3 regions of the Bradyrhizobium prioriisuperbiae genome follow, and region 2 is predicted to be linked to each of the others. Evidence: predicted binding sites of a transcription regulator. Region 2 holds the regulator's gene; each other region holds the start of a gene.
The links. The regulator HrcA, encoded in region 2, represses chaperone genes, less so after heat shock. The targets are predictions, from matches to a motif close to GTTAGCACTCNCNNNNNGNGAGTGCTAAC.

Region 1 (3,275 bases), 1.1 Mb from region 2:
CGGGCGATGTCATCCAATCGCACAGCGAGATCATGAACGAGTTGCGCGCCATTCGCGCGCAGATGGGCGCGCCGCATGGCGCGGTCGGCGACGACGGTATCACGCAGGAAGTCGCCGGTGCCCAGGCGCTGCTGCAAACCTATCGCGCGCAGATCGAGCAGTGCGAAAAGCTCAAGATCGAGCTCGACCTGATCCACGAGGCGATCAACCGCACCAAACAGGAGATCGCGGTCCTGCACGGCAAGAGCTTCGACGGCGACGAGATGGCGCGGGTGACCGGCGAGCTCGGCGCGGTGGTCGGCGGCACCGAGGAAGCGACCCAGCAGATTCTCGAAGCGGCCGAAGCCATCGACCAGGCGGCGAGCGCATTCAGCAAAGTGAAGTCGCCGGATCAGCAGGCGCAGTTGAGCGAAGACATCCAGGATCGCGTGGTTGCCATTTTCGAAGCCTGCAACTTCCAGGACCTGACCGGCCAGCGCATCAGCAAGGTGATGAACACGATGAAGTTCATCGAGCACCACATCAACGTCATGATGGAGATCTGGGGCGGGGTCGATGCCATCAAGGCGCATGCGCCCGCAATCATCGACGACCGGGTCGGCGACGCCCGGCTGCTCAACGGCCCGAAGGCCGTGGGCGACATCGGTCATGCGTCGCAGGACGACATCGACGCAATGTTCGGCTGACGGCAGACCGGCAACAAAACCCGAAGGGCGGCCATCGGCGGAACCGGTGGCCGCCCTTTGGCGTTCAAGAAGCAGAGAAAAAGATTCTGCGTGAGATGAACAGAATTAAGCGCGGGGCGCGCAGCGGACATACACCATGGTGCCGTAACGGCCGTTGGCATCCTTGTCGAGGAAGCGCGTGATCAGCACGCGGCCATCGAACGAGACGATCTCGCGGTCCTTTTCGCCGCCGGCCGGACCGGGGGGGCCGATGTAATTCTTGCCGCTGCGGCTGCCCTTGATGCGCAACTCCTGCGGCGTGGCCTCGTCGGCGAGATGCATGATGATGCCGCCGGAGGTCCCGGGATTGATCACATAAGGCTGCTTGCATTGGCCGCGCGCGGCATTCTCCGTCCGCAGCCTGTCGTCAGGCTTGTGGAAGGAGGCAAGCCCCCAGCGCCCCACGATTTCATCCGGACGAATGGTCCCGGGGATTTCCGGCTCGACCGCCGGCGCGGCCTGTTCCACCGGCTGTGGCGACGACCCGAAACCACCAAGACTCGGCATCGAGCCGGTACAGCCGCCGAGACAGGCCACGAGGACCGACGCGGCTCCCAGGTACGCGACGCCGCGCCCAAAACGTGAGGTTTCCATCTGATCCCCTGAAACTGACATCCCCGGTCGTACCCGGTCCCACCGGCATACGACGCTCAATCAAATCGGCGGCGCCCATCCCAGTGCCGCGATATGGTTTCCAGATCATCCTATAATGACATCACCAAGGCCTTAAACTCCCCGGCAGGGGATTTCTCCCGCCCAAGCCGCTCAAAGTGGGCGCTTAAAGACGCTGTCTTTCCCGGGGCCTATCGGCCTTTGCTTGACAGGATCGGCGGCAGGCCATATTTCCCCGGGCGCATAGTTAGCACTCTTGAGGCTCGATTGCTAAGGATGCATTCGGACCGCTCCGGCGGCTCGAAACGGCGGTTTCCAAGACTCCCAGTCCAGGCTGCCGCATCCGATCGGCTTTCGCGGGCCTTACTCCACTTCAGCAGACCAGAGGAACTCCCATGGCCAAAACGAAATTCCGCCCGCTGCATGACCGTGTCGTCGTCAAGCGCATCGACGCCGACGAAAAGACCAAGGGCGGCATCATCATCCCCGACTCCGCCAAGGAAAAGCCCTCCCAGGGCGAAGTCGTCGCCGTCGGCCCCGGTGGCCGCGACGAAGCCGGCAAGCTGACCCCGATCGACCTCAAGGCCGGCGACAAGGTGCTGTTCGGCAAGTGGTCGGGCACCGAGGTCAAGATCGATGGCGAGGACCTTCTGATCATGAAGGAAAGCGACATCATGGGCGTGCTGTCGTAAGCACGGGCTTTTTCCCCACCCTGACCGACAGTCTGCTGTCGTCGCGTGGGGTGGGGTTTCGTTTGATCCGATTCATTCACCGACTTGATCCTTCGAGATTCGGACACAGCGCCGCGTCTCGGGATCAAGACCATCATCAGGAGTAAGATTACATGGCAGCCAAGGACGTAAAATTCTCAGGCGACGCGCGCGATCGCATGCTGCGCGGCGTGGACATTCTCGCCAACGCCGTCAAGGTGACGCTCGGCCCGAAGGGCCGCAATGTCGTCATCGACAAGAGCTTCGGCGCTCCCCGCATCACCAAGGACGGCGTCACCGTCGCCAAGGAAATCGAGCTTGAGGACAAGTTCGAGAACATGGGCGCGCAGATGCTGCGCGAAGTCGCTTCCAAGACCAACGACACCGCGGGCGACGGCACCACCACCGCCACCGTACTGGCCCAGGCCATCGTGCGCGAAGGCGCGAAGTCGGTTGCCGCCGGCATGAACCCGATGGACCTCAAGCGCGGCATCGACATCGCGGTTGCCGCCGTGATCAAGGACATCGAAAAGCGCGCCAAGCCGGTCGCCTCCTCGGCCGAAGTCGCTCAGATCGGCACCATCTCGTCGAACGGCGATGCCAATATCGGCAAGATGATCGCCCAGGCGATGCAGAAGGTCGGCAATGAAGGCGTCATCACCGTCGAGGAAAACAAGTCGCTCGACACCGAAGTCGACATCGTCGAGGGCATGAAGTTCGATCGTGGCTACCTGTCGCCCTACTTCGTCACCAACCCGGAAAAAATGACCGCCGAGCTGGAAGACGCTTACGTGCTGCTGCACGAAAAAAAGCTCTCCGGTCTGCAGGCCATGCTGCCGGTGCTGGAAGCCGTGGTGCAGTCGGGCCGTCCGCTGCTGATCATCGCGGAAGACGTCGAAGGCGAGGCTCTGGCCACGCTGGTCGTCAACCGTCTGCGTGGTGGTCTCAAGGTCGCCGCCGTCAAGGCGCCGGGCTTCGGTGATCGCCGCAAGGCCATGCTGGAAGACATTGCCGTTCTCACCGGCGGCCAGTTGATCTCCGACGATCTCGGCATGAAGCTCGAGAACGTCACCGTTCAGATGCTGGGCCGCGCCAAGAAGGTGGTGATCGACAAGGAGAACACCACCGTCGTCAACGGCGCCGGCAAGAAGCCGGCGATCGAAGCCCGCGTCAACCAGATCAAGGCCCAGATCGAGGAAACCACCTCGGACTACGACCGTGAGAAGCT
Region 2 (3,275 bases):
TTTGCGCCAGCGCCAGCAATTTCAGCAGTTCGTCCTGGGTGAACGGCGTCTTCTCGGCGGTGCCTTGCACCTCGACAATGCGGCCGTCGCCGGTCATGACGAAATTGGCGTCGGTGTCGGCTTCCGAGTCCTCGGCGTAATCGAGATCGAGCACCGGCGTGCCGTTGTAGATTCCGCATGACACCGCGGCGACATTGTCGCGCAGCACCTCGCCGCGGATCATGTTGCGGCTCTTCATCCAGTTGAGACAATCCGCCAGCGCCACCCAGGCGCCGGTGATCGAAGCAGTGCGGGTGCCGCCATCGGCCTGGATCACATCGCAATCCACTGTGATCTGGCGCTCGCCGAGTGCTTCGAGATCGACGATGGCGCGCAGCGAACGGCCAATCAGGCGCTGGATCTCGACGGTGCGGCCGCCTTGCTTGCCGGCGGAGGCCTCGCGCCGGGTGCGTTCCAGCGTGGCGCGGGGTAGCATGCCGTACTCGGCGGTGACCCAGCCGCGGCCCTGGCCCTTCAGCCAGGGGGGAAGACGTTCTTCCAGCGTGGCCGTCACCAGCACGTGGGTGTCGCCGAATTTCACCATGCAGGATCCTTCGGCGTATTTGACCACGCCGCGTTCCAGCGACACGGGGCGCAGTTCATCGGGCGCACGGCGGCTCGGCCGCATGGGAAGTCCTCCAGAAGCAGGGAAATGATGATCTCGCGGTGCTTTTAGGGGGGCAGGACCGCAGCGGCAAGGGCTGAAACGGGCTGAGGCGCCCGCCGTATTCCCCGCCACATTCAAAGGCTTGAAAAGGCCCCGGAATATGAACAAATGGGGTTGCCGCAAAGGAGCATGCCGTGGCCCACCACGATCCGATCGGTCACCTGATCACACCCAATTCGGGGCTGGCGCAGCTCAATGAGCGTTCGCGCGACATTTTTCGCCAGATTGTCGAGAATTATCTGGCGACCGGCGAGCCGGTGGGGTCGCGCAATATTTCCCGCCTGATCACGCTGCCGCTGTCGCCAGCCTCGGTCCGCAACGTGATGTCGGATCTCGAGCAGCTCGGGCTGATCTATGCCCCGCACACCTCCGCGGGCCGGTTGCCGACCGAACTCGGGCTGCGTTTTTTTGTCGATGCGCTGATGCAGGTCGGCGATCTCAGCGAGCCGGAGCGGCAGTCGATCGAGGCCCAGCTCGCCACCGTCAACAAGGCGCAAACCGTTGAAGCTGCGCTGAGCGAGGCGCTGACCCGGCTGTCCGGCCTGACCCGCACCGCCGCCGTGGTGCTCACGGCGAAATCCAATGTCCGGCTCAAGCACATCGAATTCGTGCGGTTGGAGCCGGAACAGGCGCTGGTGGTGCTGGTCGCCGAAGACGGCCAGGTCGAGAACCGCGTGCTGGCGCTGGCGCCGGGCGTGCCGGCCTCGGCGCTGACGGAAGCGTCGAATTTCCTCAATGCGCGAATTCGCGGCCGCACGCTCGCGGAAGCCCGCGTCGAGCTCGAAAGCGCGCTGGCGCAGAGCCGCAGCGAGCTCGACCAATTGACCCAGAAGATCGTGGCGGCGGGGATCGCAAGCTGGTCGGGCGGCGCCAATGACGAGCGGCAGCTGATCGTGCGCGGCCATGCCAATCTGCTGGAAGACCTGCACGCACTGGAAGACCTGGAGCGAGTGCGGCTGTTGTTCGACGATCTCGAAACCAAGCGCGGGGTCATCGATCTCTTGGGACGGGCGGAACGCGCCGACGGCATGCGCATTTTTATCGGTTCGGAAAACAAGCTGTTTTCCCTGTCGGGGTCCTCGACCATCATCGCACCCTATCGAGACGGCGCCGGCCACATTGTCGGCGTCCTCGGGGTGATCGGCCCGACCCGGCTGAACTATGCCCGGGTGATCCCGATGGTCGATTATGCCGCGCGTATCGTCAGCCAGATGCTCGGCAAGTGATTTTCAAAGGACTTTGCCACCCTATTTAGAGCCGGAAAGGCGGTTGGACCGCCGGTTCCAGGCGATCTGGAGCTTGATTTTCAGCTCCGGAGCCCTGATATGCGGGCTTGAGTTTTGAACGAGACATTTAGTTAGAAGGCGGAGTAATGACCGAAGCCAACGGGCATCAAAATCCCGACGATCCGACCAAGGACAACGCGGCCGCTGAGCCTGTTGTCTCAAAGCCGTATGTCATGCCGGACGATCCGGAAGAAGGATCGGTCGAGGCACTGACCCGCGAGGTCGCGGAAGCCAAGGACAAGGTGCTGCGCACGCTGGCAGAGATGGAAAACCTGCGCCGCCGCACCGCCAGGGAAGTCGCCGACGCCCGCGCCTACGGCATCACTTCGTTTGCGCGTGATGTGCTCGACATCGCCGACAACCTGCAGCGCGCGCTGGATGCGGTGTCCGCGGAAGCGCGCGAGGCCGCCGATCCTGGCCTGAAGGCCCTGATCGAGGGCGTCGAACTGACCGAGCGCTCGCTGCACTCGACGCTGGAAAAGAACGGCGTGAAGAAGTTCGATCCGTCGGGCGAGAAGTTCGACCCGAACTTCCAGCAAGCCATGTTCGAGGTGCCGGATGCGTCGGTGCCGTCGGGCACCGTCGTGCAGGTGGTGCAGTCCGGCTACAAGATCGGCGAGCGCATCCTGCGTCCCGCCCTGGTCGGCGTGGCCAAGGGTGGCCCGAAGCCGGCGCCGACGACGGATTTTACGACCTGAGGTCTTGTTGTCGGGACACGTTGCGTTGTTGTGAGAGCAAGGTTGAAAGAAAAAAGGCGCCGCATCACGCGGCGCCTTTTTTGTTTGATGTTGTTTGTGGTTCACACGGCAATGTCGCCCGACTGGATCCGCTTCACGCCGGCCTTGTTGGTGTCGTGCCAGGCCTTGGCGAGCGAGCCTTTGGTGTCGATGCCGCGGCAGGCGTCTTCCACGATGTAGGTTTCGAAGCCGGCCTTGCGGGCGTCGAGCGCGGTCCAGGCCACGCAGAAATCCGTCGCCAGCCCGGTGACAAAAACTTTCTTCATCTTGCGGGCCTTGAGGTAGCTGCTCAGTCCCGTGGTGGTCTTGCCGTCGGCTTCCATGAAGGCCGAATAACTGTCGACCTCCTTGTGGAAACCCTTGCGGATCACGAGCTGGGCCTGCGGAATCGCGAGGTCCTTCGACAGCGCCGCGCCGTCGGTGCCCTGCACGCAGTGGTCCGGCCACAGCACCTGCTTGCCGTACTCGAGCTCGACCACTTCGAACGGTTTCTTGCCGGGATGGCTGGAAGCGAATGAGATATGCTCGGGTGTATGCCAGTCCTGG
Region 3 (3,275 bases), 3.4 Mb from region 2:
CGGACGATCTCGACGCCGGTCTTCTGGTCGTCGTTCTGGGTCTTGATGCGCTTGAGCTGCTCAGAGGCGCGCAGCAGGGCGACGCCGCCGCCCGGCAGGATGCCTTCCTCGACAGCCGCACGGGTCGCATGCATCGCGTCATCAACGCGATCCTTGCGCTCCTTGACTTCGACTTCGGTCGCGCCGCCGACGCGGATCACCGCGACGCCGCCTGCGAGCTTGGCCAGACGCTCCTGCAGCTTCTCACGGTCGTAGTCCGAGGTGGTTTCCTCGATCTGCGCCTTGATCTGCGACACGCGCGCCTCGATGTCGGCCTTCTTGCCGGCGCCGTTGACGATGGTGGTGTTTTCCTTGTCGATCATCACCTTCTTGGCTTTGCCGAGCATCTGCACGGTGACGTTCTCGAGCTTGATGCCGAGATCTTCCGAGATGGCGGTGCCGCCGGTCAGGATCGCGATGTCCTGCAGCATGGCCTTGCGGCGATCGCCGAAGCCCGGAGCCTTGACGGCAGCGACCTTCAGGCCGCCACGCAGGCGGTTGACGACGAGGGTGGCGAGGGCTTCGCCTTCGACGTCTTCAGCAACGATCACCAGCGGCTTGCCGGTCTGCACCACGGCTTCGAGCAGCGGCAGCAGTTCGTTCAGCGAGGAGAGCTTCTTCTCGTTGATCAGGATGTAGGCATCGTCGAACTCGACGCGCATCTTGTCGGCGTTGGTTACGAAGTAGGGGGAGATGTAGCCGCGGTCGAACTGCATGCCTTCGACGACATCGAGTTCGGTTTCCAGCGACTTGGCTTCCTCGACGGTGATGACACCCTCGTTGCCGACCTTCTTCATGGCGTCGGCGAGGAACTTGCCGATTTCCGCGTCGCCGTTGGCCGAAATGGTGCCGACCTGGGCGATTTCCTCGTTCGAGGTGACCTTCTTGGAGTTCTTGACGAGATCGGCAACGACGGCCTCGACCGCGAGGTCGATGCCGCGCTTCAGATCCATCGGGTTCATGCCGGCGGCGACCGACTTGGCGCCTTCCTTGACGATGGCTGCGGCCAGAACGGTCGCGGTGGTGGTGCCGTCACCGGCCGCGTCGGCCGACTTCGAGGCCACTTCGCGCACCATCTGGGCGCCCATGTTCTCGAACTTGTCGTCGAGCTCGATCTCCTTGGCGACGGTGACGCCGTCCTTGGTGATGCGGGGAGCGCCGAACGACTTGTCGAGCACGACGTTGCGGCCCTTCGGACCGAGCGTCACCCTGACGGCGTTGGCGAGAATCTCGACGCCGCGCAGCATCTTGTCGCGGGCATCGACGCCAAATTTCACTTCTTTAGCTGACATTGTTTGTTTCCCTGGATTTCGTTGACAGACGAGAGGTGGCGCTTACGCGGCCTTCTTGCCGGTGGCGGGCTGGCCTTCCAGCACGCCGAGGATGTCGCTTTCCTTCATGATCAGCACTTCGTTGCCGTCGATCTTGACCTCGGTGCCGGACCACTTGCCGAACAGCACGATATCGCCGACCTTGAGGTCGATCGGGATCAGCTTGCCGGCTTCATCGCGGCCACCCGGGCCCACGGCGACGATCTCGCCCTGAGACGGCTTTTCCTTCGCACTGTCGGGGATGATGATGCCGCCGGAGGTCTTGGTCTCGGCGTCGATGCGCTTGACCACGACACGATCGTGAAGCGGACGGAATTTCATCGCGTTTTCTCCTAAGCCTCTGAGAGGATTTAGTTTTGATGGGGTATTAGCAGTCGCGGTCAATGAGTGCTACCGCGGCTGGTCCGGACATAGTCGGGTCTGTGAGGATGATCAAGGGGATATCGGAAAAATCTGGCACTCGTAAGACACGACTGCCAGTCAACCGGCGGGGTCGTTAACGATCCGGTACCGCGCCCGCCCTGTTAGCAGTTTGCCGTTCCTGCTGCTAATGCATTGAATATCAACACTTTATTCATTTTTTGGGCTTGAGATGCGTTAATGTACTGCGTCAAATTTTCATGTGAGCGCGTCTCGCGCTTGCGGCATGGAGGGTTGGCATGGTTTCGAAACACGCGTCGAACGAATTGGCCGCGAAGGGCCCTGCGTCCGGTGACTTCAAGAAGCAGCTCGCCGGCTACGGGCTAACCACGGCCGAGATCCTGTACCGCCGTCCCGACCGCCGCTGGCTGCTGCAGAGCTACGTCTGGCAGAACTACGACATGTTCCCGAACTTTCCCGCCCTCAGGGACTTTCTGGCGTTCTGGCAGGCGAAGCTGGAGGGACCGCTGTTCTCGGTCACGGTGGCGCATTCGCGGCTGATCAAGCCGGCCGAGATCAGGATGGTCGACGGCATGTTCCGCCTGCACTGAGGGCAGAGCTCCCTCGCGCGAGGCCCGCGTTGTCGCTGCTGGCCGCAGGGACTAATCTCCCGTCATAAAAAACGGGAGAAGCGCCATGGCGAAAGCAAACAAGGCCGCGGGCAAAAAGCCGACAACCAGGAAGGCCGCGAAAAAACCAGTGGTTCGGCGCAAGTCGGCGGCGCGGTCGGCCGCGACCAAACGTTCGCCGCGTGCGGACAAATCCGCATCGCATAAGCCGGTGTCGCGCAAGGCCGCACCGCGCAGACCTGCCGCCAAGGCTGGCACACGCAAGGCCGGCCCACGAAAACCGCAAAGTGCGGTCCGCCCGCCGCAGCGCTTCGTCGTCAGCCATCATCGCGACGAAGATTTCGCCACGGGTTTGCGCGCCTATGCGCAGTACCGCGATCTCGGCATTGCGGCTGCAACTCAGGGCCTCGCGCAGGCGCATGTGATCCGGCTGATCGGTCCCTGCAATCCGGAAGAGGTCTCCAAGCTGCACTATCACGACGTCGAGTTCCAGATGGTCTATGTGCTGAAGGGCTGGGTGAAGGCGCAGTTCGACGGCGAGGGCGTGGTCGAGATGCGCGAGGGCAGCTGCTGGATCCAGCCGCCGCAGATCCGGCACATGATCCTCGACTACGCCGACAACAGTGAACTGCTGGAGATTATCCTGCCGGCGGAGTTCGAGACGGTTGAACTGGCCTAGAGCGTTTTCGAGCGAAGTGGATACCGGTTCGCGTGAAGAAAACGCGTCAAAACAAAAAGCTAGAGCCTCTGTTGTGATTCAACCAGAACGGAAAAGGCTCTAGTGGAGCAGATGAATTCATCGAGCCTGCGGTGGCAGACGCCGCCGGCTCTCATCGCGTGGCCGCAAGCACCGCGTCCTGCGCTGTGCGGGCCGCCAGCGCATAATACACGCCGCCGCCGAGCAGCGCGCCGATCA

Region 1: the regulator HrcA is predicted to act here: its motif matches at 1,584-1,612, upstream of RS897_RS05090 (co-chaperone GroES).
Region 3: the regulator HrcA is predicted to act here: its motif matches at 1,737-1,765, upstream of RS897_RS26690 (co-chaperone GroES).

The regions. Positions count from the first base shown of each region.
Region 1 covers NZ_CP135921.1:1,097,558-1,100,832, forward strand. The annotation lists gene RS897_RS05080 (protein phosphatase CheZ) at 1-686, shown strand, start outside; gene RS897_RS05085 (hypothetical protein) at 792-1,319, opposite strand; gene RS897_RS05090 (co-chaperone GroES) at 1,733-2,029, shown strand; gene groL (chaperonin GroEL) at 2,182-3,275, shown strand, end outside.
Region 2 covers NZ_CP135921.1:2,204,677-2,207,951, reverse strand. The annotation lists gene rph (ribonuclease PH) at 1-667, opposite strand, end outside; gene hrcA (heat-inducible transcriptional repressor HrcA) at 841-1,932, shown strand; gene grpE (nucleotide exchange factor GrpE) at 2,079-2,690, shown strand; gene pncA (bifunctional nicotinamidase/pyrazinamidase) at 2,792-3,275, opposite strand, start outside.
Region 3 covers NZ_CP135921.1:5,651,302-5,654,576, forward strand. The annotation lists gene groL (chaperonin GroEL) at 1-1,331, opposite strand, end outside; gene RS897_RS26690 (co-chaperone GroES) at 1,374-1,691, opposite strand; gene RS897_RS26695 (usg protein) at 2,030-2,341, shown strand; gene RS897_RS26700 (cupin domain-containing protein) at 2,427-3,038, shown strand; gene RS897_RS26705 (NCS1 family nucleobase:cation symporter-1) at 3,190-3,275, opposite strand, start outside.